4 regions of the Peribacillus sp. FW305-BF15 genome follow, and region 2 is predicted to be linked to each of the others. Evidence: riboswitches for the same ligand, from Rfam matches in the RefSeq annotation. Region 2 holds a riboswitch; each other region holds the start of a gene.

Region 1 (7,249 bases), on a different contig from region 2:
AACTTAAAAAATTGAGTAAACATTTAAATGAATAATTTAAATTCATTTTTTAAAAGCATTACAACTAGTTTTGTGATTAGTTTATTAGTTTTGGTTATTTTGGCAAGCATTTATCATATATTATGGAAAAATAATAGAACGGAAGCATTGTTAAAAAGTGAAGTACACCAGTCTTTTGATGAGGTGAAAATTTTTAATTCGAAAAATAATGAATTGAATAATCTAATCATTAAAGAGGTAAGGGATCTTAATAAAGAGTTATCTAATATTTTTGGGAAGATAGATACAAATGCTGGGTTAAATATAGTGATTTTTGAGAAATTGGAGGAATTACAAAAGTATGGGGAATTAGAAGATATCGGAGCTTTTTTTGATAACAATGCTAATTTAATTGCCTTGGTATCACCCGATTCCCTTTATAGAGAAGCAGATGAATGGTTCTTTAGAAAGGATTTACGCCACGAGTATACACATTATTTTTTGGCTAAATATCTTATAGAAAAAAAAATTAAAGACGTTCCGAAATGGTTCGATGAGGGGGTGGCCGAGTACGTTGCAGTTACCATGGATGGGGTTGAGGCTACGGATCCGTTAAATGAAGTTATTAATTTTGAATTGTTGAAGAGTAGGGAAGATTGGGCAAGGCAAAGAAGAAATCATAAAGAGTTATATCCTCAATCACATTATGGAATTAGGTATATTATCGAAAAAAAAGATTTAGACATATTAAAGAAAATAATAGATGACAGCTATGATTTAGGTTTCTCAAAATCCTTCAAAAGACATACTAACATTGAAATCAATGAATTACATAAGTTCATCAATTGAAGTCAATTGAAGTATTACAGATGCTGAAAGGTTGTTTTCGTTAATAGAAAAAGGAGGACAAGATGAATGGACAGGGAATCTTCATTATTAAAAGAGCATTTGTATCAGCTGGAGGAGAAATTGTTAAAATCTGAAGTTCGTACATCTCCAGAAGAGCTTTCATCCTTATTGAAAGATGATTTCTTTGAGTTCGGCAGTTCGGGTAACATATGGTCAAAAAGCGATTTTATGGGGCAAGAGGGTGCCGGAGCGGTGAACATGACCCTAAGTCAATTTGAGATGCATCCATTGTCTGATGATACCGTGTTAATTACATACCGGATTTTTGATGAAGATAAGCTGGAACATACCTTAAGAAGTTCAATCTGGAAATGTGCGAATGGAAGATGGCAGATGTTTTTTCATCAAGGCACAAAAACAAAAGGGCCCCTTTAAGACTATTATTTATGAAAAAGAAAGTTTTCCCTGCTTGAAAACTATTTCACTAAAATGATAAGGGTGGATGAAGTTGATCTTTCGTACCATTGATACGGACAAAGATAAAGATACTATCATTAAATTCCGGAAAGATTCCTTTATTGTAAGTTTTGGAACTGATGCGGGTTTTGGAGATGAACATGCCTATCTGCAACGAATGGAAGAAAGGGTACGCAAATTTCCGGATGGACAGGTGATCATTGAAAAGGACCAAGAACGGATTGGACAAATGGAACTTCAAATTCGTGAGTATGAAGGAACTGAAATTGGCTATGTGAATCTATTTTATCTTATTTCCGAATACCGCAGTAAAGGCCTTGGCAAGGAATTGGTCCGCTACGCAGAAAACTTTTTCAGGCAATTTAATGTATCCGAATATCACTTAAGGGTTTCTCCGGATAATCAAAGGGCGATTTCTTTATATACGAATTCAGGCATGGTGAAGATAAGGGAAGAAAATGAAAAATACCCTGTATGGAGAATGAGCAAATCATTATAAAAGTAGAAATATAAAATATATTGATATAATAAAAAAAGTATCGATTCACTATACTATGAAACTATTTATCGCGATGAAAAATATGGTTGACTTTAGCGAAATTAGAATATATAGTGAAGGACATAATTAAATATAACGTTAATTCTTATCAAGAGATGTGGAGGGACTTGGCCCTATGATACCTCGGCAGCGGGTTTTTACTTTTGTAAAAATACTGTGCTAATTCCAACGGACGAAAGTTTGAAAGATAAGAAGGAGCTTTTCTTAGATAATTAATTTAAGAGTTTACTCTTTTTTATGTCTAAAAGAGGCCTCTTCTGTCTGATGACGGAAGAGGCCTCTTTTGTTTATTCAAAATGTATATGGTTATTTTGAGAATGGGTGCAATTACTCGTGAGTTTCGCGCAATAATCGTGAGTTTGGTGTAATTATTCGTGAGTTTGGCGCAGTTACTCGTGAGTTTGGTGGATTTACTCGTGAATTTTGCAGTTTCACTCCTGAATTTTAACTCTATCATTATGAAACGTTGCAAAGCTCTTCTCTCTGGATAAGGAATTCGTACAAATAAACAGCATGGGGGGAGATTGGATGATTGAGTTTCAGGATGTTAAAAAGGTTTATCAAACAAAGAAACAGACTGTCGAGGCTTTGAAGGGCATTGATTTGACAGTGGAAAAGGGGGATATATTCGGGGTAGTCGGTTATAGCGGGGCCGGAAAGAGTACGTTGATCAGGTTGGTCAATTTGCTTGAACATCCTTCAGATGGTTCGGTGATTGTTGGTGGCAAGGATTTAACCAAATTAAGCCCGAAGGAATTACGGGCAGAAAAGAAAAAAATCGGGATGATCTTTCAGCATTTCAACTTATTAAACTCAAAGACTGTTTTTGATAATATTGCTATGCCGCTGGTTTTATCGGGAACTCCGGCTAAGGAAATTCAAAAACGTGTAGGCGAGCTGTTGGAGTTCGTTGGCTTATCGAGCAAAGCAAAGAGTTATCCGGAACAATTATCCGGCGGGCAAAAGCAGCGGATCGGCATTGCGAGGGCATTGGCTACGAATCCATCGATCTTATTGTGTGATGAAGCTACGTCGGCATTGGATCCACAAACAACGAGTGCAGTTCTGCAGCTCTTAAAAAAAATTAATAAAGAATACAATATCACCATTTTGCTAATCACTCATGAGATGTCTGTCATTCGGGAAATTTGCAATAAGGTAGCGGTCATGGAGGGCGGCTGCGTCGTTGAACAAGGTTCGGTTTTCGAAGTTTTTGCCAAGCCGCAAACGGATATTGCAAAAAACTTCGTGAGAACGGTCATACATGACGAAATTCCACAAAGTTTCTTAAAAAGCATAGGGTCCCATATCCCGATTATTTGGAAAATTAATTTTATTGGAACTACTTCGGGTACTCCTTTACTTTCAACCATCTCGAAGAAATATGATGTTCATTTAAGTGTCTTATCAGCCAATATTTCTGAAATCCAGGAAACGCCTTTCGGGAATTTGATCATCGAAGTGACCGGGAGCAAAAATGAGGTCGACAAGGCTTATCAATATATTAAAGATGAGGGGATTCTCGTCCAGGAGGTGCAAGTATAAATGGGTAATACGCTTTGGGGTATGGAAATAACGGCAGACCAGCTGTCGACAGCTTTCGGTGACACACTTTATATGGTAGCCATCTCATTGATATTTTCCGGATTGATCGGGCTTCCGCTCGGTATCCTGCTTGTCATTACAAGAAAGGGTCACATCCTGGAGAATAAATGGATTTTTAATGTATTGAATCCGATCATCAATATCCTGCGGTCCGTTCCTTTCATCATCTTGCTTGTAGCACTCATTCCGTTTACAAGAATGATTGTCGGCAGTGCGATCGGAACGAATGCGGCCATTGTTCCGCTAATCTTTTACGCGGCTCCTTATATTGCCCGGCTTGTGGAAAACTCGCTGTTGGAAGTGGACAAAGGGATCATCGAGGCAGCTCAGGCGATGGGGGCGACAACATGGCAAATCATTTACCGCTTTTTGATTCCCGAGGGACTTAGTTCGTTAATCCTGACATTTACAACAGCGACAATCGGGCTTGTTGGATCTACGGCGATGGCAGGTGCTGTCGGTGCAGGCGGGGTCGGGGATTTAGCCTTGGCTTACGGTTACCAAAGGTTCGATACGATGACGATGATCGTCACAGTGGCGGCGCTCGTGATCATCGTTCAATTATTGCAATCCACCGGGAACTTTGTTTCAAGAAAAATAAGAAGAAGATAAAACGAACAGGAGGCAGGAAAAATGAAAAAAATCTTATTAACGATCATTGTATTGGCATTGGCCATCGTGGCTGCAGCATGCGGGAACGATGAGGGTGCATCAGGGAGTTCGGATGATGTGAAAACTGTGAAAGTCGGTGTCAGCAGCGGGGATACGAGAACATGGGAATACATTGTCGATTTGGCGAAAGAGGAAGGACTTAATATCGAACTGGTCACTTTCAATGATTATATCCAACCGAACCTTGCGTTAAGCGAAGGTGAAATTGATGCCAATTCATTCCAAACCGTCGCCTATTTCGATGAATTCGTTCAAGATCAAAATCTGAAATTGGAGGCCATCGGGTCGACTGTCATTGCACCTATGGGCCTTTATTCGAAAAAACATAAAAGGCTCAAAGATCTTCCGGATGGTGCTACGATAGCCGTTCCGAATGAAGCAACAAACTTTGGCCGGGCACTGCTCCTGCTTCAGGAAGCTGGATTGATTACATTGAAAGAAGAATTCAATGGATCGGGATCATTGGAAATCATTAAGGAAAATCCGAAAAACTTGAAAATCCAGCCTGTTGCTGCCGGCAATACACCGCGTCTATTGGATGATGCCGATGCTTCAGCCATCAATAATAACTTTGCCGTCGAAGCAGGCCTTACATTAAAAGATTCTTTATTCCATGAAAGTAAAACGGCGAAACCATATATTAATATCATTGCAGTTAAAAAGGGAAATGCCAATCGTCCTGAGCTGCAAAAATTAGTGGAGCTTTATCAATCGAAAGAAGTGGAAGCGTTCATTGAAAAAACGTTTAAAGGAAACACCATTCCTGCCTATGTTTCTGTAGATGAATTAGTGAATTATCAAGACGCTTGGACAAAACCAGCTAATGAAAAGTAATGGATGCATTCAAGAAAAAGGGGAGATTAAGACATGGCGAGAGAATCAGTGCTAAAGCAGCATAAGCAAATCATTGAAGATCATATCGACCTTCATTCCGAATTATATATCGAAACGAGCCAAGCCATTCATGCCAAACCTGAAATTGGGAATCAAGAGTTTTTCGCCTCGGATACATTAACCGGAATACTTCAAAATGAAGGATTTGAAGTGACCCGCAATATTGCCGGGCATGAAACAGGGTTCATCGCCAAAAAAAACTCTTCAAAGAAAGGACCTACAATTGCCTTTTTAGCCGAGTATGATGCATTGCCGGGTTTAGGCCATGCTTGCGGCCATAATATCATCGGCACAACGAGCGTGGCGGCAGGCATTTCCCTGGCTCAAGTGCTGGAGGAAACGGCGGAGAGGTGATCGTTTTCGGAACACCGGCTGAAGAGGGCGGGCCGAATGGAAGTGCAAAAGGAAGCTTTGTGAAGCACGGTCTATTTGATGGGGTGGATGCGGCCATCCTTATCCATCCTGCAGGAAAAACGGGTGTAACAAGTCCGTTTTTGGCTGTCGACCCCCTTGATTTTCATTTTTACGGGAAGTCAGCACATGCAGCAGCTGCACCTGAAGAAGGCGTGAATGCACTTGACGGGGTGATTCAGCTGTTCAATGGCATTAATGCTTTGCGTCAGCAGCTCCCGGCCGAGGTCAAAATTCACGGAATCATCACCAATGGCGGGGAAGCGCCTAACATCATTCCTGAATATGCTTCCGCCAGATTTTACATTAGAGCAACAACATGGAAACTTTGCCAAGAAGTATCCAATAAAATACGTGCAGTTGCTGAAGGGGCAGCACTTGCCACAGGAAGCACGGTTAAAGTGGAACGTTTTCAAAATGAAGTACTCGATTTTGTCATCAATCCAGTTCTGGATGAACTGCTAAAAGAAGAACTGACTCAATTAGGGGAAGCGGTGGCTCCTCGAAAAGAGAGTGGCTTCGGCTCGACGGATGCAGGTAATGTAAGCCATGCAGTGCCGACAGCACATCCTTATATAAAAATTGGACATGATGAGTTGATTGCCCATACGAATGAATTCCGCGACTGTGCCAAATCTCCTGCTGGAGACAAAGCCATCCTGACCGGTGCAAAAGCTCTTGCGCTTACAGGGTATAAATTGCTATCGGATAAAGACCTGTTGGATCAAGTGAAAGCGGCATTTCATGAAGCGAAGCAAAAATAAATAAGATGCAGGAAAAAAATAGTTGACTGCGGATCACAGAGTTAGTATTATATTAATACCAAGTAATTAAATGGGAATTATAGGTTAATTGACCGGAAAACCGGAGACTTTTCTTTCATGTAAAGAGGTGTCTCCGGTTTTTTGTGAATGGGCAAGTCAATACGTATTAAAAAGGAGGATTTATCATGGGGATATTATTACGTAAAGCCATTGAGAAAAAAAGGAACTTCCTGATCAATAAGTTGATTAACAAGGGAGTTTATAAAAAGAATGACATCCATCTATTTGAATTGACCTTAACCGATTTAGAGAATGAATATATTAAAATAAGCAAAATCGAAGAGAGGGAATCCGACGATCATTCCCCCTGTCTAGGGATACATTTCATATAATATCAGAATAAAAGGAGAGGGTGAAATGAGGAAGGGTGTGGAAGAAAGGCGGAAGGAATTAATCTATAAACTTATGATCCATACTGTAAATAAAACGGTGGAACAGCTTATGAAGTTAACCTTGAAAGAATTGGAAACAGAATATAAAAAGGTTCAAAATGACTGTCACCCCCATAGTGATGCGGGTTCCATACATTGGATCCATACAAAACGGCATTAGGGTGAATATGGAACCTTAATTCACCATAAAAAATTCCAGCATTTTGCTAACGGCTGCTTGTGCTGATTCTGCATGATATTTTGAATGGTAAGGGTCGCTGAATCCGTGTCCCCCCATGAATTTATGAACTTCGACATCCTTACTTTCTAAAGCTGAAATTAACTCGTCGACATTAAATGATGGCTCTTCTTGTGGGAAAAATAGCAGTGCAGGGCATCGTGGCGCCAATTCTGCATAATTCCTAATACGCGAACCGTAGTAACCAACAATTCCATCGACACACTCTTCCTCACTGCACAGCCAAGCTACAGTTGCCCCTGCACTGAATCCAAGAATGAAAATCTTTTGGTATGCATCTTTTATATCCGATACTATATCCTTTATCTTATACAAAGCACCCGTGAAACCTACGTTCTCCATAAAATGC
Region 2 (7,249 bases):
AGGAGGAGAAATCTTTGAAAACTCTTGTTATCGTAGCACACCCCAGTCTGGAAACATCCATCATAAATAAGCGATGGGTAGATTCGCTAAGGAAATATCCGGAGAAGTATACAGTACACGAATTGTATAAGGTTTACCCTGACGGAAACATGAATGCGGAAAAAGAACAGCAATTAATCGAATCGCATAGTAATCTTGTTTTACAGTTCCCTTTTTATTGGTTTAATTGTCCGCCTCTCCTAAAAAGATGGCTTGACGATGTTTTTACTTATGGTTGGGCTTATGGTTCAAATGGAGGCGATAAATTAAAGAATCGCAAAGCGGCTTTAGCTGTATCTGCCGGAATTAACGAAGAGGATTATAGTGAAGAAGGAAGATATCGCTATACACTTGAACATTTATTATCTCCCTTTGAAACTACCTTCCTATACTGCAATGCAGATTATCGTTCATTCTTTGCGTTTTATGGTGCTGAAAATGAGCCAGCCGTGAGCGAATTGGAAAAAAGCGCACAAGATTATTTGAATTTTGTCGATAACCTATAATAGGCAGTTCATTAAAAAAGTATTTCCTTGTCAGGGAAATACTTCTTTTGATTTATCAAAATAGCTACACCTCCGGCTGTTTAGTATCCTGAGCTGGCAAACTGTTTTTCTCTCCCCACTCGCACATCATATTTAACAATGGGATGAGAGATAGACCACGATCAGATAATGAATATTCTACTTTTGGAGGTATTTGGGGAAATTCCTTGCGTATGATAAGGCCGTCTGCCTCCAACTCTTTTAACATGATGCTTAGCGTTTTAAAGGAAATGGTACCGATACTTCGCTTCAGTTGATTATGACGCATGACCTTATTTTCAGACAGCCAATACATTATGATCATTTTATATTTGCCACCTATCAAGGACAGCGTATATCCAAAGCCAGTTTCATTCGGTTTCACACCTGCCGGAACACAGGTTTCACGCATAAATTTACACTCTCCTTTAGATAAGTATATGATATGAATGTTCATACTTTACAATAGATCATTATCAATCTTATTAAAAGGTAAATAAGGTTCCTATAAAAATTACAATTGCGGTCAATCTTTATACTCCGACAATGAGGGTTCAAAAAGTGCTCCTGCCACCATTTTAGCGTAAGTAAAATGATGATGATCTCCTTAACCCATCCCTTTTTAAAAAGGAAAAATCCTGTTGCATTACAACAGGATTTTTTCATATTTTTGGATTTCTGTAGAGTAACGTAACGAATTCTTTTTAATGTTTTTGCTTATAATAGGTTACCGCGAGCGCAAGGGCCAGCACAGTTCCTTTGACGATATCCATCGCATAATACGGAACGGACATCATGATGAGTCCATTTTGAAGGATTCCGATCAGGACTGCACCGATGAAGGTTCCAAAGGCATTAGGTTTTCCCGCTCCCAAAACGGAGGAACCAATGAAGGCTGCCGCGACGGCATCCATTAAATAGGGTGACCCTGAATTGATTTCCGATGTCATGACCCTTGAAGCAAGGACAATCCCCCCGATTGCAGCAAATAGAGCCGAAAGCAGATAGGCAAGGATTTTGTATTTATTAACCGATATCCCGGAAAGTCTCGCCGCTTCCTTATTTCCCCCAATAATGTACATATAACGACCGTGCTTCGTATAAGTCAAAAAGATATGGGTCGCTATCACAATGACGGCCATGATCAGGATTATCCACGGTACCTGGCCAATTTTGGCGAAAAACGGGCTGATCAGTCCTGTTGCGAACGTCCCGTCTGGCATGACCATATTTTGCGAAACCGTGGCCCCTTTTGTATAGGTAAGGGCAATTCCCTGGATAATGAACATGGTAGCCAATGTCATCAGCATGTCGGGAATTCTCAATTTAACGATCATGAATGAATTCAAAGCCCCTACGAAAAGTGAGGCACCGACCGCAGCTAATATGGCGATGAATGTATCCTGGGAAAACCAGACAAACATCGAGATGACGATGGCATTGGCCAATGATGCGACGGAGCCGACGGAAAGGTCGAAGCCATCCACGGTCAGTGATATCGTAATGCCGATCGCAATGATGGTCACGATTGAAATGGAACGCAGGATGTTTATCAGGTTAGACGTTTGGATGAAAGATGGATTGGATACGGCGAAAATTCCAATCAGAATGATAATCGTCAATATTGTGCCGTATTTATAGAAAAAGTCGAATAGTTCCACCTTTTTCTTCGCTTTCGCTGTCTGTGTAACAGGAATGGGTATGCTCATCCTATTTACCTCCTGTTGAATAGAATAGTAGTTCTTCTTCATTCGTTTTGCTTGTTTCTAATTCGATGACAGTGCTCCCGTCATATAACACATAGGTCCGGTTGGTAATGCCAATGATTTCGGTAAGCTCGGAGGATGCATAAATGATCGCTTTTCCATTCCTTGCAAGCTTTGCAATCAATTCGAATATATCCTTCTTGGCTCCGACATCGACCCCTTTCGTTGGTTCATCGAATATGTATACATCCGCATCTGCCATAAGCCATTTTCCAATCGCAACTTTTTGCTGGTTACCACCGGATAGGTTTTCGACCTTCACTTCCCCTGAAGGTGTTTTAATGCCGAGACTTGCGATCATTTCCTTCGCCTTTTCCTTTTCCGCCTTACGATCGACGACACTGAATATTTTGCAGAATTTGCCGAGACTGGCTGCAGTCAAGTTTGCCGAGACTGATTCCTGTACAAGGACCCCTTCTTTCCTGCGTTCCTCAGGTACAAGTGCCAGCCCGCTTTTTACTGCTTCATGCGGTGATTTCAGAGAAAGCTTTCGACCATTCAGTATGACTTCACCCGCTGTGATGGACGTATGACCGAAAAGGGTTTTACACAGCTCCGTTTTCCCAGCCCCGACCAGCCCAGCCAAGCCGATTATCTCTCCTGCTTTAATATTCAGACTGACATTCTTAACTTTCTCGGCATCTGACAATCCGTTCACTTCCAGAATTACGTCTCCAATCGAAGCATTCACTTCAGGAAACTGTTCATCCATGGTTTTCCCGAGCATGTTCTCTACCACTTCGGTACGGGTTATGTCCTCGATTTTTCGACAAGTGACACGCTCCCCATTCCTCATGATCGTAATTTCCTCACAGATTTCAAAAATCTCAGGCAGACGATGTGAAATGAAAATGATTGCCACGCCTTTTTGCTTTAACTCATTTACAATTCGAAAAAGTTCTGTCGTCTCCGTATGACTTAACGGAGCAGTTGGCTCGTCGAGAATCAGGAATTTGCATTCTGTCGAAACGGCTCTTGCTATCAGGACCATCTGTTTTTCAGCCAAGGTCAGGTCTCTAACCAACTTTTTCGAAGGGACATGAATTTTCATATCTTCAAGAATAGAAGTGGCTTTGTTGTGCAGTTCTTTCCAATGTACCCTTTGTTTTTTTCCCATGTTTTGGACCATATCATTCAACATTACATTTTCCCCAACTGTTAAATAAGGGATGAGGGCGGTATCCACTTCCTGATGAACTATTTGAATGCCCTGTTCCTGAGCAGCTTTTGGCGAGCGGATATCCCGCTTCATCCCATCAATAAAAATGTCACCTGAATAATGAACATGGGCTCCCGATAAAACTTTCATTAACGTCGATTTCCCTGCTCCGTTTGCACCGACCAATGCGTGGGCTGTTCCTGATTGTACGGAAAAATCAACATCACTTAGCGCCTTCACCCCCGGAAATTCAATCGAAATCATCTTCATTTCTAGTTGCTTGCCCATGTCCATTCCCCCTTATAGAACAGACACTCCCTTCGCTGGAAAGAGAGTGTCTCTTTTTATTTTTTATAATGATCTTTCAAAACCTTCATCCAATCTTCTTCAAATTCCGTCGATACACCCCAGCCATCGACAATATCAGACAGGTTTGCCATGTTTACCGCTTCTTTTGAAGCTTGGATTTGCTTTTGCGAAATGAGTGATGCCTCCAAATCATATGTTTGCGGTGTTTCTTCACCCGCTAATTTTTTAGCCAATATCCTCATATTCACTGCACCGATCAACTTGGGATCGACTGCTGCCGTGTAGGACCAAGAGCTATCAGCCGATTGGATTTCCTGGAGATCTGCATTCGAAACATCAATTCCATATATCTTCACTTCATCGCGGCCCGCTTCTTTAATCGCCCGGGCTGCACCGATGGCAAAGGCATCCCATGTTGCGAAAATGGCATCCAATTTGCCTTTAGGGTATTTATTCAGCATTGCGGCTACAGCATTTTGTGTCTGAACCGAAGTATCAGCGGATGCCACTCCGAATCTTTCGACTTCTTTAATCCCTGGATTTTCTTTTAGTTTTTCCTGATAGACTGCATTTCTTCTTACCATTGGAGGAAAACCATCCACCCAAAGATATGCAATTGCCGCTTCACCTTTCTGTTCTTTTATCAGTTTATCGAAAGCCAATGTTGCCAGCGCTTCATCATCTTGTGAAGTTAATGTCACGCCCTCTATTTTAGATAGATCGCTTATTGAATCGAATGTGACAACGCTTTTACCTGCATCAACCAACTTCTGAACGTCATTTACAGTTGCGGCATCATCACCATGTGAAATGATATAGCCGTCGTAATCTTCCTCCAAAGCCTGTGCTATCGCATCATGGAATTTAGCCGTATCACCATTGGCTGTGTACGTATCGACCTGAAACCCCAGTGCTTCTCCTTCTTCTTTCGCCCCCGCCAGGTATTGGGCAGTATGATCATCACCGCCAATTTTACGGATCACTTTGATTTTGGCTCCATCGCCATCAGCAAATCTCTCCGGGACATTTTCAAATGATACTTTTTCTTCTTTCTTCGATTCTGTGGAACTCTGCCCTGCAGAGCAACCCGTTAAAAGCAAAGCCGAAGCGATGGCAGAAATGAATATCCCTTTAATAGACCTTCTCATCTTGTTCCCCTCCATGTTTTCTAATTAGTCTTATCAGTTAAGTCGGTGTAAATCCCAAAATAAAAACCTCTCTAATATAGAGAGGTTTAATCGGCTGTTTTGCAGACTTGTCCCTCTCTTATCTGTCAAAACATTTCTGTTTTGCAGGATTTAGCACCAATTCCTAATGGAACGGTTGCTGGGCATCTTAGGGCCAGTCCCTCCGCCACTCTTGATAAGAGATATATTGTGTTACGTTTTCGTAATTATCACTTTATAGGGATATAGTCGTAAAGTCAATAGATTTTTGAATATTTGAAATGTTTCCTGTTATTTTTATTTTCTTTGGAGCTGGGCTAGACGCTTTTTCTCGATTTTTTCAAGCCTCTCCAACTGCCTTAATTTCACTTCGAACAACGTGATCGGATCACGGTAAACCTCAGGATTTTCTTTCATATGCTCCAATGCAGCCTGGTAGTCTTTTATTTCAGTCTGAGTCTGCTCTATCGTTTTTTGAAGTAAGGCAAATGAACTGCGATAGAAAAGTGAGATGTCCCGATCCAATGATTTTTCAAACAATCCAAATTGGGTTAGGAAACGTTCCGTGATCATTTCAGCAACATCCAGGTAATCTTCACTTTCCAGGTATTTCTTGTAACGATTGTACATATTGGCCTTATTTTGCGGTATCGCCCCAAATAGCTTACCTGCTCCTTTAAGCAGCAATTGTGATGGAGTCCTGCGCAAAAGGATATTGACGTTTTCGATGCGGATACTGCTTGTCATCCGGTCGGCATCACGGCGCCAGTCATCCAATACCCTGAAGTCACCTGCCAGTGTAATCCGTTCTTCTTTGTATAATTCATTGAATCCGGCACTCATCTCATCCATGAACTGCTGGCTTTGTGAGAACTCCATTTGGGAACTGGCAATCCAGTCTTGAAGAGAACGGTAATATTGAGGCATGATCTTGTCAGAAATGAAGTTTTGAATCCGCTCATTCATTTCCTGGTTTAACTGTACATGGACCTGACTGAAATCACTGCTTTCCGTTAACGATTTAGAGCAATCCCTCAGTAATTCAGGAATTTTTGAATATAGCTGACTTTTCACTTCGTCCTTAAGCGAACGATACGACCTTATGATATTTTCACTTTTTTCTTTTTCCAGATCAGCCAGTTGATTGACCGCTCCATTCAGTTTGACTTCCATCTGCTCATTCCAAGAGATGGAATGCTCGCATTTCCGCTCATTGGCTGTCCGTTTTTCTAATAGATAAGATAAAGTTTTACGAATGAATGCCAGGATTTTTTCAGATCTTCTTTCCTTCCAATTATCATCTTGATAATTCGATTGAAGGAAGGCTGAAAGGTCCTTCAATTGCTGCCTGCTGTCATAATGTTTGGAGAAAGCGAACACTTTCGCATTCGGGAAATATGCATTCACTTTATCCCATGTTTCGTCTTCCATCCGGACTGCGACCTGATCACTGTATATCGTATCCATTTTATTTAATAGGAAATGGATCGGCAGTTTAGGTGCCATCATTTGAATTTCCAATAACAGATCCCTTTCGCTGCCGGTGAAAGGAGCCCGGGCGTCAAGAACGAACATCAGGCCATCACTGCCATGTAAATAGCCTTGGAAATCGGATTCCACGCTTTGTTCCCCATTGAACCCCGGTGTATCCAATAATCGCAAATGATTATTTCTTAGGTAGTCACTGATGATTGTCACATCGACTATAGTCCCGCGCTGACGGCGTGTTTCATCCAAATCAGTTAGCTCCTCGACAACTTTGCTATCTGTATCGGTAATTTCAAGGATTTCCAAATCATCCCCGTCTTTGACACTGACTAGGGAAGAATGGTCCTCAGCAGCAATGCTCTCTCCAACGATTGACTGAATAAAGGATGTCTTGCCATTTCCTGTACTTCCTGCAAGAAGGAGATTGAAATTGCTGGTATCTTTAAGCCCCTCCACCATCCATTTAAGCTTATTTCCAACCCTTAAATCATTATCTTCAGCCCACTGGATAATGGAATTGAACAGTTTCTCTCCCGCTTCCAGTCCGCCTCCCAATTTAGGCGATTTCGAAAGCAGGCTCTCCGCATCCTGAATGACCAGCGCATTAATCGTATCCGGGAAGATTTCATTCCAGGACAACGTGGATGCCGCCGCAAACAGCGAAAGCTCCCCGTCTGCGATTTTGAGCCAGTTTTCCAGCAACCTTGGCACGACAGGACTTAATTCTTTGATTAGATGCGTTCCTTCTAACAAACCTGCATATGCATCCCTGTAATAGACGGAAAGCTCATCCCATAC
Region 3 (7,249 bases), on a different contig from region 2:
TGGAGCATTCTCCATGATTTGAAGTTTATTAAAAAATACATATGGCTATAAGTTGTTATTTTTGATAACTATTATTTTTCGATTGGCATGAAAGCTGATAAAATAGGAATGAAATCGTTTATATCGTCATGAAGAATGAAAGTGGTGAGGCTTCAGTGGAAGAAGAAAATCAAAAACAGCCAAAAGAGGCAGGGAAATTCATTAAAATGAAGAAGTTTACGTTCATTATGGGGATTTTCTTAGTCATATTTCTAACTGCAGGGATTACTACAATAGCCTTGACCTTTGGAGATGAAAAAGTAGAGTCATTAGCACCGGATAAGCATGCGGAATTTGAAAAGCTGTATTCTACATACGATAAGATAAAAGATGACTATTATGAAGAGGTTGATGAAGAAAAACTTGTTGACGGCGCAATTAATGGAATGATCAAATCATTGGATGATCCCTATTCTGCTTATATGGATAAAAAGCAAGCATCGAGTTTCCATGAGAGCATCTCTTCATCTTTTGAAGGAATCGGTGCTGAGATTCAGGAGCAGGATGGACAAATCATGGTCGTCTCACCGATAAAAGGGTCCCCAGCAGAAAAAGCAGGGGTAAAACCGAATGATATCATATTAAGTGTGGACGGTAAAAGTGTTGAAGGACTCAGCTCTTCTGAAGCTGTCCTGAAAATCAGGGGCGAGAAGGGTACGAAAGTTGATCTATCCATCTCAAGAGCTGGTGAGTCGGAACCGATTAAGCTCACCATTAAACGGGATACAATTCCGATTGAAACGGTATATGCGGAAATGCTTGATGATGGAGTTGCAAAAATTCAAGTGACCAGTTTTTCCGAACATACAGTCCAAGAGTTGAAAACGGCGCTTGAAGAAATGTCGAAGAAGGATATGAAGGGTCTCGTATTGGATTTGCGGGGAAACCCAGGAGGACTGCTTGATCAAGCAATAAAAATGGCAAGCCTGTTCATACCTAATGGGAAAGTGGTCCTTCAAGTTGAGGATCGCAGCGGGAAAAAAGATGTATATAAATCGGAGAATGATGGAGAACTGAAAATCCCGGTAGTCGTGCTGATTGATGATGGAAGTGCCAGTGCTTCTGAAATCGTTGCAGCGGCTGTCAGTGAGTCTGCGGACATTCCATTGATCGGTGTCAAGTCATTTGGGAAAGGGACAGTGCAGACTGCCCAAGACTTCGAAGATGGATCTAACTTCAAATATACGGCAGCTAAATGGTTGACTCCTGAAGGCAATTGGATTCATAAAAAAGGGATCAAGCCGGATATTACTGTGAAGCTTCCTGATTATGCCAGCCTTCCGTACATTTCGCCTGATAAGGAATTGAAAGCATCCGATTCTTCTAGTGAAGTGAAGGCGGCTGAAGAGATGCTGAAGGAAGCAGGACATGATCCAGGTAAAATAGATGGATTCTTCGATGAAGCAACCAAGAATGCGGTCATAGCATTCCAAAGGGAACAAAAAATTAAAGAAACCGGCACCATTAAGGATGATACTACCGTGAAATTGATGCAGGTCATCCGCGAGAAAATCCTTAAAAACGACACACAAGTGAAAAAGGCAGTAGAAGTATTAAAGAAAGAAATCAATAAATGATTTTGATTGAAAAGCCTGTCAGCGGATATCGTTGGTAGGCTTTTTTTTCGTTTCATGCATAGAATTCCAAAATTAGGCAGAGAATAGGGGTAATTTTCCGATGAGGTGAGGTAATGAAAGAAAAGGTATTGTTCATATATCTATTGGTCTTGATTCTGGCAGGCTGCACCTATGCCCCTTTACCCAAACAAAATGGAAATGAAGGTACGGAAAAAAAACTAACCAATGAAGATAACCAGGAAAACGATAAAACTTTTCTGTTAATTGGTGTTGACACAAGGGGAGAGCAAAAATCTCGATCAGATGCGATTATCCTTGCAAAATACTTTCCTGAGCAGGAGAAACTGAAGCTGGCTTCCATTATGCGTGATAGTTATGTGAAAATCCCCGGGAATAAATCAGGATATAACAAAATAAATGCTGCTTATTATTATGGTGGAAGGGAATTGCTCAAGAAAACCATACAGGAAAACTTCGATGTCAAGATCGACCATGTAGCGGTAATCGACTTTAAGGGATTTGTGAAGATGGTGGATTTACTTGCCCCTGAGGGGGTGGCGGTGAATGTGGATCAGGAAATCATAGATGATATGAGCATCCAAGCAAGCGTCGGTAAAAATGTTTTACATGGTGAGGAATTATTGAAATATGTCCGTTTTAGACATGACGATGAAAGTGATTTTGGCAGGGTTGAGCGTCAACAAGAAGTAATGGTTCAATTAAAAACAGCGTTTATAAATCAAATCTCATCCTTCGAAGGTATGGCAGCCCTTCCTAGTATAATCGAACAAGGACTCTCGTACTTGGATACGGATATTGGACTGAAAACAATAATGGAAATGGGTCCCAAAGCCGTCTTCCATACACCGGACACGGTCGAGACCTTAAGGGTTCCAGTGAAAGGAAGCTTTAAAGATGAAATATATCCCCAGTCCGGAGCCGTTTTGGAAATGGACTGTACCGAAAATAAAAAGGCACTTCAGGAGTTCTTTTCAAAATAATAAGAATGTCCTATGCTCTTTTATTATCGAAGACATCCTAATATTAACTGAAGATGTTCAAATTTAAATATTGTATTATAGACCTCGCAAGAATAATCTTAATACGATCACCTTTAAAAAACGAGAGGGATAAAAAATCCTTCTCGTTTTTTAACACCATAAAAGGAACCTGGATCAATTAACAAAATGCGGAATGTTTTTGAAGAAATCCGGTGTTATGATGCCGTTTTCGGTAATGATGCTTGTAATTAGATGATTCGGTGTAACGTCGAAGGCTGGATTGAAAGTCTTCACGTTTTCCGGAGCGATCCTTACACCTTGAATGAAGGTGATTTCCGTTCCATTCCGTTCTTCGATCGGGATGGATGTGCCGGATTCGATAGAAAGGTCGAATGTGCTTGATGGTGCGGCCACATAAAAGGGGATACCAAAGTGCTTGGCTAATATGGCCAATCCCAACGTCCCGATTTTATTGGCAGTATCTCCATTTGCCGCAATCCTGTCGGCCCCGACGATAATTCCCTTTATTCCTTTCTGGTGAATCGTATGGGCAGCCATATTATCAGAAATTAAGGTGACGTCAACTCCCGCTTGCATCAATTCCCAAGCCGTCAAACGCGCCCCTTGCAGGACAGGCCTTGTTTCACATGCGTACACTTTTAGCGGAAAGTCCCTTTCTTTAGCCAGGTGGAAGGGAGCCAAGGCTGTGCCATACCGAGCCGTGGCGATTCCGCCAGCGTTGCAATGAGTAAGAATGGAATCTCCTCTATTGAATAGGGATAAACCATGTTCCCCGATTTTCCTGCACATTTCTTCATCTTCAGCAAAGATGGCTTTAGCCTCCGCTACAAGTGCTTCCTTGGCAGTTGAAATGCTTTGCGCAGCCTGCAAGGTGTTCTCCATCCTCCTTAACGCCCAAAAAAGGTTGACTGCAGTAGGCCGTGAAGAGGCGAGTTTTTCAATATGCCTCGTTACATTTTTCTTGAATTCCCCTAATTCAGCGGTTGTTTCCTGCTTGGCGCCAAGTGCAACACCAAATGCTGCCGTCAGCCCAATTGCTGGGGCACCGCGAACTTTTAAGGACAAAATGCTGTCATACACATCATCAACAGAATGAAGTTCAATAAATTCAGTTATGGAAGGAAGGGCTTGTTGATTTAATAATGTAATATGGGTATCATCCCAATGTACCGAATATGGTAAGGGTGCTAGTGTAGTCATGTGCAGGTCTCCTTTTAAATGGTTGAGTAAGATGGCAGTGTCCGTTGCTTCAACGCTTCAATGACGGCTGGAACATCCAATTCTCCCCGTTTTTTAATTAAAAAAGTACCGATTTCCAATGTTGCCGTTTTAGCTGCGATCCTTGTTTCTTTATCTTCAATGACGTTTAAATCGGCTACATGGGAAAGGCCAATGGTTCGCCGAATCAGTTCGCAGCCGGCAAAGCCGAAAGCATCTTTTTTGAATTTTGTCAGTAAATAAGGCAGATAACCCTTCACATGGCGGAATGGACTTTTATTTTGGACCTCCCATAATTCGGTATAAGTTTCTTCAAAGGCATTCCAAAATTCATGAAGGAGCGTGAAAATCTCTTCCTTTCCAGCGCCATTTCGTGTAATTGCCTGAAAGAGAAGGTTGGCGGTGTATTGACCAAGGTCAAAACCAACTGGCCCATAAAAAGCGAATTCCGGGTCAATAACCTTTGTTTCAGTTTTACTTGCAAATATACTTCCAGTATGTAAATCTCCATGAAGCAAGGCTTCCTGCTCGGTTTCAAAGCTTTGCTTCAGCTTGGCGACCTCAAGTATCACTTCTTGATCATTCCATATTTTTTGGGAGGCATCTTTCAATTCCACCTCGAAATCTCCAGGGAGTTCCTCAAAAAATGGATCCGTGAAAATAAAGACCTCAGTGATTTTGCAGAGTTCGGGATTCGTGAAATGTCGGGCCACTTCCTTTTTCGAAGAGGGTTCTAAATGATAATCGGATGTATAAAATGCCGTCTTCGCAACATACTCACCAATATGCTGTGAAAGCAATGGATATGAATCGCCATCGATCAATCCTGTTCTAACGATTTTCAAGTGCGATAAATCCTCCATGACTGTGATGGCAAGCTGTTCATCCGAATAGTAGACTTGCGGTACGAATTCGGGGCAATAACTTCTGAAATGAATCAGCGCATTCGCTTCAATGGCTGCCCTTTTCAATGTCAGCGGCCAGCTTTCACCAAGTACCTTGGCATAAGGGACCGCTTGTTTGATTATTAGACCTTTGTTTGTGACCGTGTCTGTAATATGAAAAACATAATTTAAGTTTCCATCGCCGATTTCATTACATTTCAAACTTGCATCCGCATTGACCAACCCAAGTTTTTTTGCAAGAGTTATAGCTGTTTCGTTTGTCAATCTCTTAAAATTTGAATGGTTTTGAGTCATTCTTTTCCCCTCCAGATTCAAAATAAGAATAAAAAAGCCTCTTTCATATAGAAAGAGGCAGAAGTTTTGGCTTCGGACCTCTTATCTTCCAGAAAATGAATTCTGGTGGAATTAGCACCGTGCTCTGTGGATTCAATAATCCGGCGGAAGATCCGCCCCATTTCACAATGGTATTACAGTCGGTTGCTGGGCTTCATAGGGCCTTTATCCCTCAGCCTGCTCTTGATAAGAGTAAATGTTTTCTGAAATTTTAATCTTCGGGAAAATAATATCAACTTTTTAAATAGTTTGTCAATGGGTAAATTAATAAAAATCAGGACGGCGATCTTCGAATACAGGTATTTTGTTACGTGCTTCCGTAACTTTGTTGAAGTCCAAGGTGCCTGTCAATAGTTCGTTTCCTTCTCCGGCTTCACTTATGATATTCCCCCATGGATCAATAATTAAGGAATGGCCCGCAAATATATTATTGACATCCGAACCTGTACGATTAACGGCTACAACATAGGCTTGGTTCTCGATGGCACGGCTTATCAATAAAGCTCTCCAGTGATCTAGTCTCGGCTTTGGCCATTCAGCCGTAACGAATAGAACTTCCGCGCCTTGAACGGTATGGGCTCGCTGCCATTCTGGGAAACGAATGTCATAACAAACGAACCCGGCACATATTTTTTCATCAAGAGTAAATAAACCATCTTTTTCACCTGGCTGCAGGAAATGATGTTCATCCATTAATTGAAATAAGTGAAGCTTATCATATTCTTTAATGAGCTTTCCGTGTTTATCGATGATGATCATGGTGTTATAGATTCCCTTGCTTGTTTTTTTCGCAATGGAACCGCCGATGATGTGAAACTGGTGTTTCTGTGCCTGTGTTCTAAGAAATTCAATCGTTTTTTCTGCCTCTTGATCAGCAATATCATTCAGCCTGGTCAAGTCGTATCCGGTTGTCCAAAGCTCTGGTAATATGACGATATCGGGTTCGGACCGAGCTGCTTTTTCCATCCATTGTTCTGCAACCTGAAAATTGATATCTGGTTGCCCGAAAGCTATATCCATTTGAATACAAGCTATTTTCCACTTCATCGTTTAAACCCCCCACATGTAAAAAATGCTTTACAAGACTACGATAAACATATATCATTTGTGACTAGAATTTCAAGAAATTTCAGAGAAGGTGTATAAATGGTGCAATTCGAAAAATCCGGACTGCTTCAGGACCTGCCCAAGCAGTTTTTTGCTTCACTGGTCGCAAAAGTCAATGCAATCACGGAGCAAGGACATGATGTCATTAATTTAGGCCAGGGGAACCCTGATCAGCCGACGCCGGAACATATCGTCAAAAGTTTGCAAACTGCCGCTGAAAAAACAATTAATCATAAATATTCGCCATTCCGGGGACATCAATATTTAAAAGATGCTGCTGCCGTCTTTTATGAACGGGAATACGGTGTCAAGCTGGATCCGAATAGTGAAGTGGCGATTCTCTTCGGGGGAAAGGCAGGTCTTGTCGAACTTCCGCAGTGTTTATTGAATCCAGGTGATACGATCCTTGTTCCAGATCCCGGCTATCCGGATTATCTTTCCGGTGTTGTTTTAGCCCAGGCAAAGACCGAACTGATGCCCTTGACAGAAGAAAATGATTTTCTTCCGAAATACGATGACATACATAAAGAAGTTCTTGATAAAGCCAAAATGATGTTCTTGAATTATCCGAATAATCCCACAGGCGCTTCTGCAACTGAAAGTTTCTTTGATGAAACCGTCTCCTTTGCAAAAGAACATTCAATTTGTGTGGTCCATGATTTCGCCTATGGGGCGATCGGATTCGACGGAAAAAAACCGATAAGCTTTCTCCAGGCGGAGGGAGCGAAGGATGTAGGAGTTGAAATATACACTCTATCGAAAACATACAATATGGCAGGGTGGAGAGTCGGCTTCGCAGTGGGCAATAAGAGTGTAATAGAAGCTCTTGAACTTTTACAAGACCATCTTTATGTGAGTCTCTTCCCGGCGATACAAGAAGCTGCGGCAAGCGCTTTGCTTGACTCACAGACCTGTGTAGAGCAGTTAGTGCAAATGTACGAGGGGCGAAGGAATGTTTTCATTGAGGGATTGAGGTCCATCGGATGGGAAGTCAAAGCTCCAGCGGCATCGTTTTTTGCCTGGCTCAAGGTACCTGGAGGTTTTACGT
Region 4 (7,249 bases), on a different contig from region 2:
CAGAATTGCAATTTTAGGTTGGATCATCATTAATTGAAGAATCTCGTTGCGTTTTTTCTCTCCGCCTGAGAAACCTTCATTTAAATAGCGTTGCGCCATATCTTCATCCATTTCAAGGAATTCCATTTTTTGGTCCATTTGACGGATGAATTTCATCAATGAAATTTCATCGCCTTCTTCACGGCGTGCGTTAATGGAAGATCGTAAGAAGTCTGCATTTGTAACGCCGCTGATTTCACTTGGATATTGCATAGCTAGGAATAGACCGACACGAGCGCGCTCGTCTACTTCCATCTCCAATACATCTTCACCATCGAATGTGATGCTCCCGCTAGTTACCTCATATTTAGGGTGACCCATGATTGCTGATGATAAAGTTGATTTACCAGTTCCATTTGGTCCCATGATCGCATGGATTTCCCCACCTTTAACTTCAAGGTTTACCCCTTTTAAAATCTCTTTGCCTTCAATTGATACGTGCAGATCTTTAACCGTTAATGTAGAAGCTGACATAATAATACCTCCGTGAACTAATTCCAATTTTATTACCAGAAAGTAAAGATTACTTTCATTACTATAATTTCCGTAAAAGCATTCTCACTTTATTCTCATTCCAATTTTATAACAAATCCAATTTGGAATCAACTAAATAGATAGGGGTTTCCACTTCGGCCATGTTAAAAACCTGTCCTATTCTTACAATACTAACAGATATGGCCTGTTTACTGCATATTCATACTTATTTTAGCTTTTGTTAAAATTATCTTATTATTCGGCAAATCTTCGTCCTTATTACTATATGTTCAAAGGATTCGATTGCAAGGTACGAACGTTCCGCTTAAAAAGAAAAAAATCGGACTGTCAGGTATTATGTAAGTTTATCCAATAAGGAAACCCTTATTTTATGGACCACTTTCCATTTTACCTCTACAGACCGATCTTTTAAAGAATTCTTTTATATGCTTAGCCGTGAATTTTGCGTTGTAGGTCCTGGACCATTTTGTTGCACTTTACATGTTCCCTATCCCGTTCTTTCTCAACCTCGATACGGAGGTCTAAGTCTCTACTGTACTCACTGTAGCCAATCCCATGTGAAGACTGCATCGCCTTTTCCATTTCGCTTGTTACATTTAAATCCAGAGTATTGATAGTGAACCATCCTTTCAAATTTGTGTATCATTTTTTCACCTTCATTATCTCTATACCCTTTCCTTTCCTGATTAAACATGAAAGGAATTAAATTAAGCCGCAGACTGAAACAACCTGGATCATCATTATCCGGACTTAGAGAAGTGAAGCACTTTATCACGGAAATCCTAACCGGCATTGAACGGAATATAGAGAATGTAGGTAAAAGTGATTCTATCTGATTGTGGAGTCTTAGTGGATTGGAACGGAAGGTACGAGACTCCTGCGGGAAAGCGAGTCGAGGGGAGACACCGCAGGCGCAAAAGCGCCGAGGAGGCTTCCGGACCGCCCGCGGAAAGCGAGTGCCTGAAGTGGAAAGTAACGTTCAAATTTTGAAAACCTAAAAATCTAAAAAACTGTAGACAAACTAAAAATTATGAGCGACGCATTATGTAAAAGCTGAACGGACAAACCAGCTCGCTTATTCATTTATGCTTCAGCAGACTGTAACGGATTTGTGTTGGGACGATAGTAACACCCCGAAATACTCGTATTAAGAGCCTCTGATTGAACAAGTGATTAAGAAAGCTGGAAACCCTGAAGCTGTTGACGCAGATTCCGCAACCATGGCTATGTGTAATATGAGCGTTTTGGTTGTTATCCCTGCCCATCGGCACTCAATAACAAATGTAGAGGGCTATTATGATTCAAATCCAATAAAAAAAAGGTTTCAAAATGAGACCATTCCGAAACCTTTTTAAACGGCGACCTGAATTAAATCAGGCCGCCATTCTCGAATTATTTATCCGCCGGTACAACTGCACCTTTGTATTCTTTCAGAATGAAATCTTGAATTTCTTTAGAATGCAATACTTCTACAAGCGCTTTGATTGCTTCTTTATTTTCGTCACCTTTGTTTACGGCAATGACATTCACATAAGGTGATTCGGAATCTTCAATCGCAATCGAATCTTTAAGCGGATTCAAACCGGCGTCAATTGCATAGTTGGAGTTGATCAAGACTGCATCGCCTTCGCCGCTCTCATAAATTTTAGGAAGCAGGGCCGCTTCATAATCGGCATCGAATTTAAGGTTTTTCTTATTTTCAACGATGTCTTTCGTTGTAGCCGTCGTTTTATCGATGCCTTCTTTCAAAGTGATCAGGCCGTTCTTTTCCAAAAGGGATAAAGCGCGTCCATGATCAGCAACAGAGCTGCTCATAATAATTGTTGCGCCTTCCGGAAGTTTATCAATGCTTTTATATTTTTGTGAATATAGAGCAATCGGCTCGATATGGATTCCGCCAGCATTGACGAAGTCATATCCATTTTCTTTAATTTGCCCCTCTAAATATGGAATGTGTTGAAAGTAGTTAGCATCCAATTCCTTATCATTCAACGCCTTATTCGGTAAAACATAGTCCTGGAACGTTTCAATTTCCAAATCGATTCCTTTTTCTTTAAGAAGCGGTTTAGCTTTCTCAAGGATTTCTGCATGAGGAACATTGGATGCCCCTACAACTATTTTCTTCGATTCTTTTTCCGTATCGCTGCTGCTTTTATCCTTTTCACTTCCACAAGCAGCCAAAGCGATAGATAACACTAAGATTAATGCAAATCCTAAAAACTTTTTCATCCTATTCATCTCCCTTTATCTTTTGTCCAATTTAGATGTAATCACATCTCCAATAATTTGAATTATGAAGACGATAATTAGAATAACGATTGTCGCTACAAGCGTAACGTCATTTTGATTTCTTTGATAGCCGTCCAAATAGGCTAGGTTACCAAGCCCGCCAGCGCCGATGACCCCGGCCATTGCGGTATATCCAACCAATGCAATCGATGTTACGGTAATCCCGGAAATAAGGGCAGGCATCGACTCTGGAAGAAGGACCTTCCAAATGATCGTGCTCGTTTTTGCCCCCATCGATTTAGCGGCTTCAATTACACCTTTATCGATTTCACGAAGGCCGATTTCAACCATACGCGCATAAAATGGGGCAGCACCGATAATAAGTGCCGGCAGTGCAGCGTTCTCACCGATCATGGAACCGACAAGCGCTTTAGTGAAAGGAATGAGCAGCACGATCAAAATAAGAAATGGAATGGAACGGAATATATTGACGACAGCACTCATGATTCCGTTGACAGCCCGGTTTTGCCACATATTACCCTTCCCTGTCAGGAAAAGGATCAATCCTAGTATTATGCCTATAAAAAAGGTTGCCACTACAGAGACGCTTGTCATGTAAAGCGTTTCTTTCGTAGCTTCAATGATGTCTTCCCAATCAACATTCGGCAATAATTCTTCAAGCATGAGTAATCACCTCCACGCCTACCTGCTGTGCTCTAATGAATTCGATTGCGCGGAGCATTTCATCCTCTTTGCCATCTAGATGGATAAACAATGTTCCATATGAACCGCTTCTTGTTTGGGATATCTTACCTTGAACGATATTGACATCCAACTCGAAGTTACGTACAAGCTTGGTGATCAATGGGCTTTCTGCATGATCACCTACAAAGGTCAATTGAATCACTTTGCCTGCTGGATAGCGTTCGAGCAAATGGTCCATCGTTTCTTTCGTTTCTTCCGGTTCCGTTACCTGTTGCACGAAACGCTTCGTCATTTGTTCTTTAGGATTCTTGAAGACATCCAGGACAGGACCCTGTTCAACAACCTGCCCGCTTTCCATCACGGCGACGCGATGGCAGATTTTACGTATTACATGCATTTCATGCGTAATCAAGACGATCGTCAATCCCAAACGCTGATTGATGTCAACAAGCAATTCGAGTATGGAGTCGGTAGTCTGCGGATCCAATGCAGAAGTCGCTTCATCACACAGCAGCACTTTAGGGTCATTTGCCAGAGCCCTGGCTATGCCCACCCTTTGCTTTTGCCCTCCGCTTAATTGCGAAGGATAGGCCTTTTCCCTGCCTTCAAGTCCGACTAACTTGATCAATTCGTTCACACGCTTGGTGCGTTCAGGTTTAGAAATACCTGCAATTTCCAACGGGAAAGATATATTCTCCTGAACGGTCCTTGACCATAATAGATTGAAATGCTGGAAAATCATGCTGATTTCTTGACGGGCCTTACGGAGCTGAGCCCCTTTAATTTTTGAAATTTCCTTTTCAGCCACCACAACGGATCCCTCTGTCGGTGTTTCCAATCCATTGAGCATTCTGATCAAAGTACTTTTCCCCGCTCCACTGTAACCGATGATCCCGAAAATCTCGCCTTTATTTATTTCAACATTCACATTATTTACAGCCTTGATCGTCTCACTGTTTCCTTTTCCTGTTCGGAACAGCTTACTGACTTTCGTCAATGTAATCATTAACCCTCACCTCTTTTATCCAATAAAACCTATGAACTTAGTTGATTTCTCTACATTATTAGTCTGTTTCTCCTATCATGTAAAAGTTTTCCCAATTAAAATAGAAAAAACCTTTCTGCATGAGCAGAAAGGCAGGTGAAGAAACAGGCCTTCCTCTCATCTTCCAAAGTGATTAAACTTTGTGTGAATTGGCACCTTTCCAAGGAAATCTCCTTGTCGGTTGCCGGGTTTCATCGGGCACATCCCTCCACCTCTCTTGATAAGAGCTAATATATAGAATATTTGTACATCATTAAGTTCTTTAGTATGGAGAAATTTTATCATAGATAAAAAAGGAGCGCAATGTATATTATTTCTAGTACAAGAATGAACAGGAACTTTGCTTAAAGCGTTTTGGAAGTCAAGGAGACGATGTTCGTCGCCTTTTCAATTGCCTGCTCCAAATCTTCTATTAAGTCGTCTACATTTTCAATCCCAATCGATAAACGGACTTGATCGGCGCTTACACCCGCTTTCGCAAGACCCGCCTCATTCAATTGTTGATGGGTCGTACTTGCTGGGTGGATGATCAAGCTCTTCGCATCCCCTACATTCGCCACATGGGACCATAATTCCACCGAATTGATAAGTTTTGCCCCAGCTTCGCGATTACCTTGAATCCCAAATGTCACGACAGATCCAGCTCCCTTTGGCAAATATTTATCCGAAAGGGCTTTATCGGGATGATCCTCATCACCAGGATGTGAAACCCAGGTCACGGCAGGATGGTTTTTTAAATATTGGATGACAGACTTGGTGTTTGATAGATGCTCTTTCATCCTTACATGCAGCGTTTCAAGTCCAAGCGTAAACTGGAATGCACTTTGGGCACTTAGCGCAGGGCCCAAATCACGTAGTAACTGGACCCGGGCTTTCGTTATGAATGCGGCAGGGCCAACTGCCTCGGCGTATACCAGACCGTCGTAACTTGGGTCAGGCTCCGTGAAGCCAGGATAGTTCGGCGAGTTCCAATCGAATTTCCCTCCATCAACGATGACACCGCCTAGCGTCGTTCCATTTCCAAGAAGCCATTTTGTAGCGGAATGGATGACAATATCCGCTCCAAAATCAATTGGTCTGCAAAGATACGGTGTCGCGAAGGTATTATCAATGATTAAAGGTATGCCGGCTTCGTGGGCGATTTCCGCTACCGCTTCAATATCGAGCACCCTCAAACTTGGATTTCCGATCGTTTCAGCAAAAATGGCTTTAGTTCTTGGTGTAATCGCCCTTTTGAAATTCTCAGGGTCATCGGGAGAAACGAACTTCACTTTGATCCCATATTTAGGAAGAGTGTTTTCGAAAAGGTTATACGTACCGCCATATAATGTAGAGGCTGAAACAATCTCATCCCCTGCAGCAGCAATATTCAGGATTGAAAGTGAGATGGCAGCCATTCCGCTTGCCGTTGCCAATCCGCCGATACCGCCTTCCAATAAGGCCATTCTTTCCTCAAAAACGCTGACCGTGGGATTATGAAGCCGTGAATATATATAGCCATTCTCCTTCAGGCCAAATAAATTTGCTGCATGGTCGGTGTCCTTGAACAAGTATGCATTGCTTTGGTAGATAGGAACGGCACGGACACCTGTTTCATCAGCTTGCAGACCGCCATGAACACTCAATGTTTCAAAACGCAACTTTTTCTCTGACATTTAATTTCACCTTTTTCTATGGATTTAGTTGGATTTATATGAAATCTGGCTTTTTATAAACAAAAAAACCACTTCAATAAGAAGAGGTTTCAAGAATACACCTCATCTACCAGAGCCAACACTCTGCTGGAATTAGCACCGTATATAAAAATTTATACCGGTTGCCGGGCTTCGTCGGGCCAGTCCCTCCGCCACTCTTGATAAGAACTATTAAATTCTGCCATTACTTAATTCAAAATATAGCATTTTAGATTAAATCAGTCAATGAATTGTTAGAATATTCTTTGTTTATTTCCTGCTCTCATTCAAATGTCAGCAACAAAGAAAACCAACCGCGGTTCTGATTGGTTTCCTAACTGATTTCCTTAAGCAATCCGTACAAATAAGGAACGGATTGAAAGGCATATATTTTCTTGTGCAGCTGCCCTTCTTTGAAAAGCAATAAGCAAGGAACACTTTCGATTTCATATGATTCGGCAATTGCTTGGATATAGTTCATATTCATTTTGCCTGCCTTCAATTCGGGGAAAAGCTCCAAGGATATCGTCAGCATCTTGGAGGCCACCTGACAGGTTCCGCATAAAGGTGTATATAAATATAAGCAAAAGGTTTCCCCATTTTCAACAGCAAGCTTACACTCTTCTTCTTTCCATTCCTGCATCAATTAGTCGTTCACCCTTTGACTTAAAAATTTCATTTTCACATTCATATTGGCAGATAGGAGCACAGTTGCGATATGATGTTCGGGTGAGCTCTCCACTTCTTTGTACATTTTATTAATATACAGGTGGTTCGCTTCCGGCATTTCCCTTCGGAACTGCTTCCGCAGCTTTTCTCCTGATTCATCTGCGTCAAAAAGGAGATAAACATCACGGTCCATCAATTCATCCACTAATTCATCCAGCTTAGTTAATGATATGGTCCCATTCGTACATCTTATTTCCACATCTTCATTTAAAACGGAGGCAACTTTTCTTTTATCGGAACTGCCTTCTACAATGATCACTTTATCGAATTCGCCCCACTCCATGTCATCACTCCATCTCACGAATTATGTGCGCAACTCACCCACTGTACAAAT

What was found. Region 2 has a riboswitch for S-adenosylmethionine ahead of AC3WLU_RS18970 (sugar ABC transporter substrate-binding protein). Riboswitches for the same ligand answer to the same signal wherever they lie in the genome.
Region 1: it holds a riboswitch for S-adenosylmethionine, as region 2 does, so the genes downstream of both, AC3WLU_RS05195 (methionine ABC transporter ATP-binding protein) here and AC3WLU_RS18970 (sugar ABC transporter substrate-binding protein) in region 2, are expected to answer to the same signal.
Region 3: it holds a riboswitch for S-adenosylmethionine, as region 2 does, so the genes downstream of both, mtnK (S-methyl-5-thioribose kinase) here and AC3WLU_RS18970 (sugar ABC transporter substrate-binding protein) in region 2, are expected to answer to the same signal.
Region 4: it holds a riboswitch for S-adenosylmethionine, as region 2 does, so the genes downstream of both, AC3WLU_RS07045 (methionine ABC transporter ATP-binding protein) here and AC3WLU_RS18970 (sugar ABC transporter substrate-binding protein) in region 2, are expected to answer to the same signal.

What each region holds. Positions count from the first base shown of each region.
Region 1 covers NZ_JBYSYV010000004.1:53,157-60,405, reverse strand. The annotation lists gene AC3WLU_RS05210 (collagenase) at 28-828, shown strand; gene AC3WLU_RS05205 (nuclear transport factor 2 family protein) at 895-1,263, shown strand; gene AC3WLU_RS05200 (GNAT family N-acetyltransferase) at 1,331-1,804, shown strand; SAM riboswitch class I at 1,947-2,058, shown strand; gene AC3WLU_RS05195 (methionine ABC transporter ATP-binding protein) at 2,393-3,409, shown strand; gene AC3WLU_RS05190 (methionine ABC transporter permease) at 3,431-4,081, shown strand; gene AC3WLU_RS05185 (MetQ/NlpA family ABC transporter substrate-binding protein) at 4,103-4,975, shown strand; partial or broken gene AC3WLU_RS05180 (M20 family metallopeptidase) at 5,009-6,210, shown strand; gene AC3WLU_RS05175 (Fur-regulated basic protein FbpA) at 6,396-6,602, shown strand; gene AC3WLU_RS05170 (hypothetical protein) at 6,628-6,822, shown strand; gene AC3WLU_RS05165 (dienelactone hydrolase family protein) at 6,838-7,249, opposite strand, start outside.
Region 2 covers NZ_JBYSYV010000019.1:3,463-10,711, forward strand. The annotation lists gene AC3WLU_RS18950 (NAD(P)H-dependent oxidoreductase) at 15-545, shown strand; gene AC3WLU_RS18955 (winged helix-turn-helix transcriptional regulator) at 610-975, opposite strand; gene AC3WLU_RS18960 (ABC transporter permease) at 1,268-2,272, opposite strand; gene AC3WLU_RS18965 (sugar ABC transporter ATP-binding protein) at 2,274-3,776, opposite strand; gene AC3WLU_RS18970 (sugar ABC transporter substrate-binding protein) at 3,833-4,945, opposite strand; SAM riboswitch class I at 5,061-5,166, opposite strand; gene AC3WLU_RS18975 (GTPase domain-containing protein) at 5,261-7,249, opposite strand, start outside.
Region 3 covers NZ_JBYSYV010000021.1:20,230-27,478, reverse strand. The annotation lists gene AC3WLU_RS20015 (lmo1851 family serine protease) at 156-1,616, shown strand; gene AC3WLU_RS20010 (LCP family protein) at 1,730-2,617, shown strand; gene mtnA (S-methyl-5-thioribose-1-phosphate isomerase) at 2,792-3,838, opposite strand; gene mtnK (S-methyl-5-thioribose kinase) at 3,853-5,055, opposite strand; SAM riboswitch class I at 5,134-5,287, opposite strand; gene AC3WLU_RS19995 (carbon-nitrogen family hydrolase) at 5,359-6,141, opposite strand; gene AC3WLU_RS19990 (pyridoxal phosphate-dependent aminotransferase) at 6,241-7,249, shown strand, end outside.
Region 4 covers NZ_JBYSYV010000005.1:149,164-156,412, forward strand. The annotation lists gene sufC (Fe-S cluster assembly ATPase SufC) at 1-513, opposite strand, end outside; gene AC3WLU_RS07030 (YuzK family famiily protein) at 964-1,116, opposite strand; gene AC3WLU_RS07035 (MetQ/NlpA family ABC transporter substrate-binding protein) at 1,927-2,763, opposite strand; gene AC3WLU_RS07040 (methionine ABC transporter permease) at 2,779-3,447, opposite strand; gene AC3WLU_RS07045 (methionine ABC transporter ATP-binding protein) at 3,440-4,474, opposite strand; SAM riboswitch class I at 4,628-4,740, opposite strand; gene AC3WLU_RS07050 (O-acetylhomoserine aminocarboxypropyltransferase/cysteine synthase family protein) at 4,858-6,168, opposite strand; SAM riboswitch class I at 6,268-6,375, opposite strand; gene AC3WLU_RS07055 (thioredoxin family protein) at 6,521-6,829, opposite strand; gene AC3WLU_RS07060 (toprim domain-containing protein) at 6,833-7,198, opposite strand.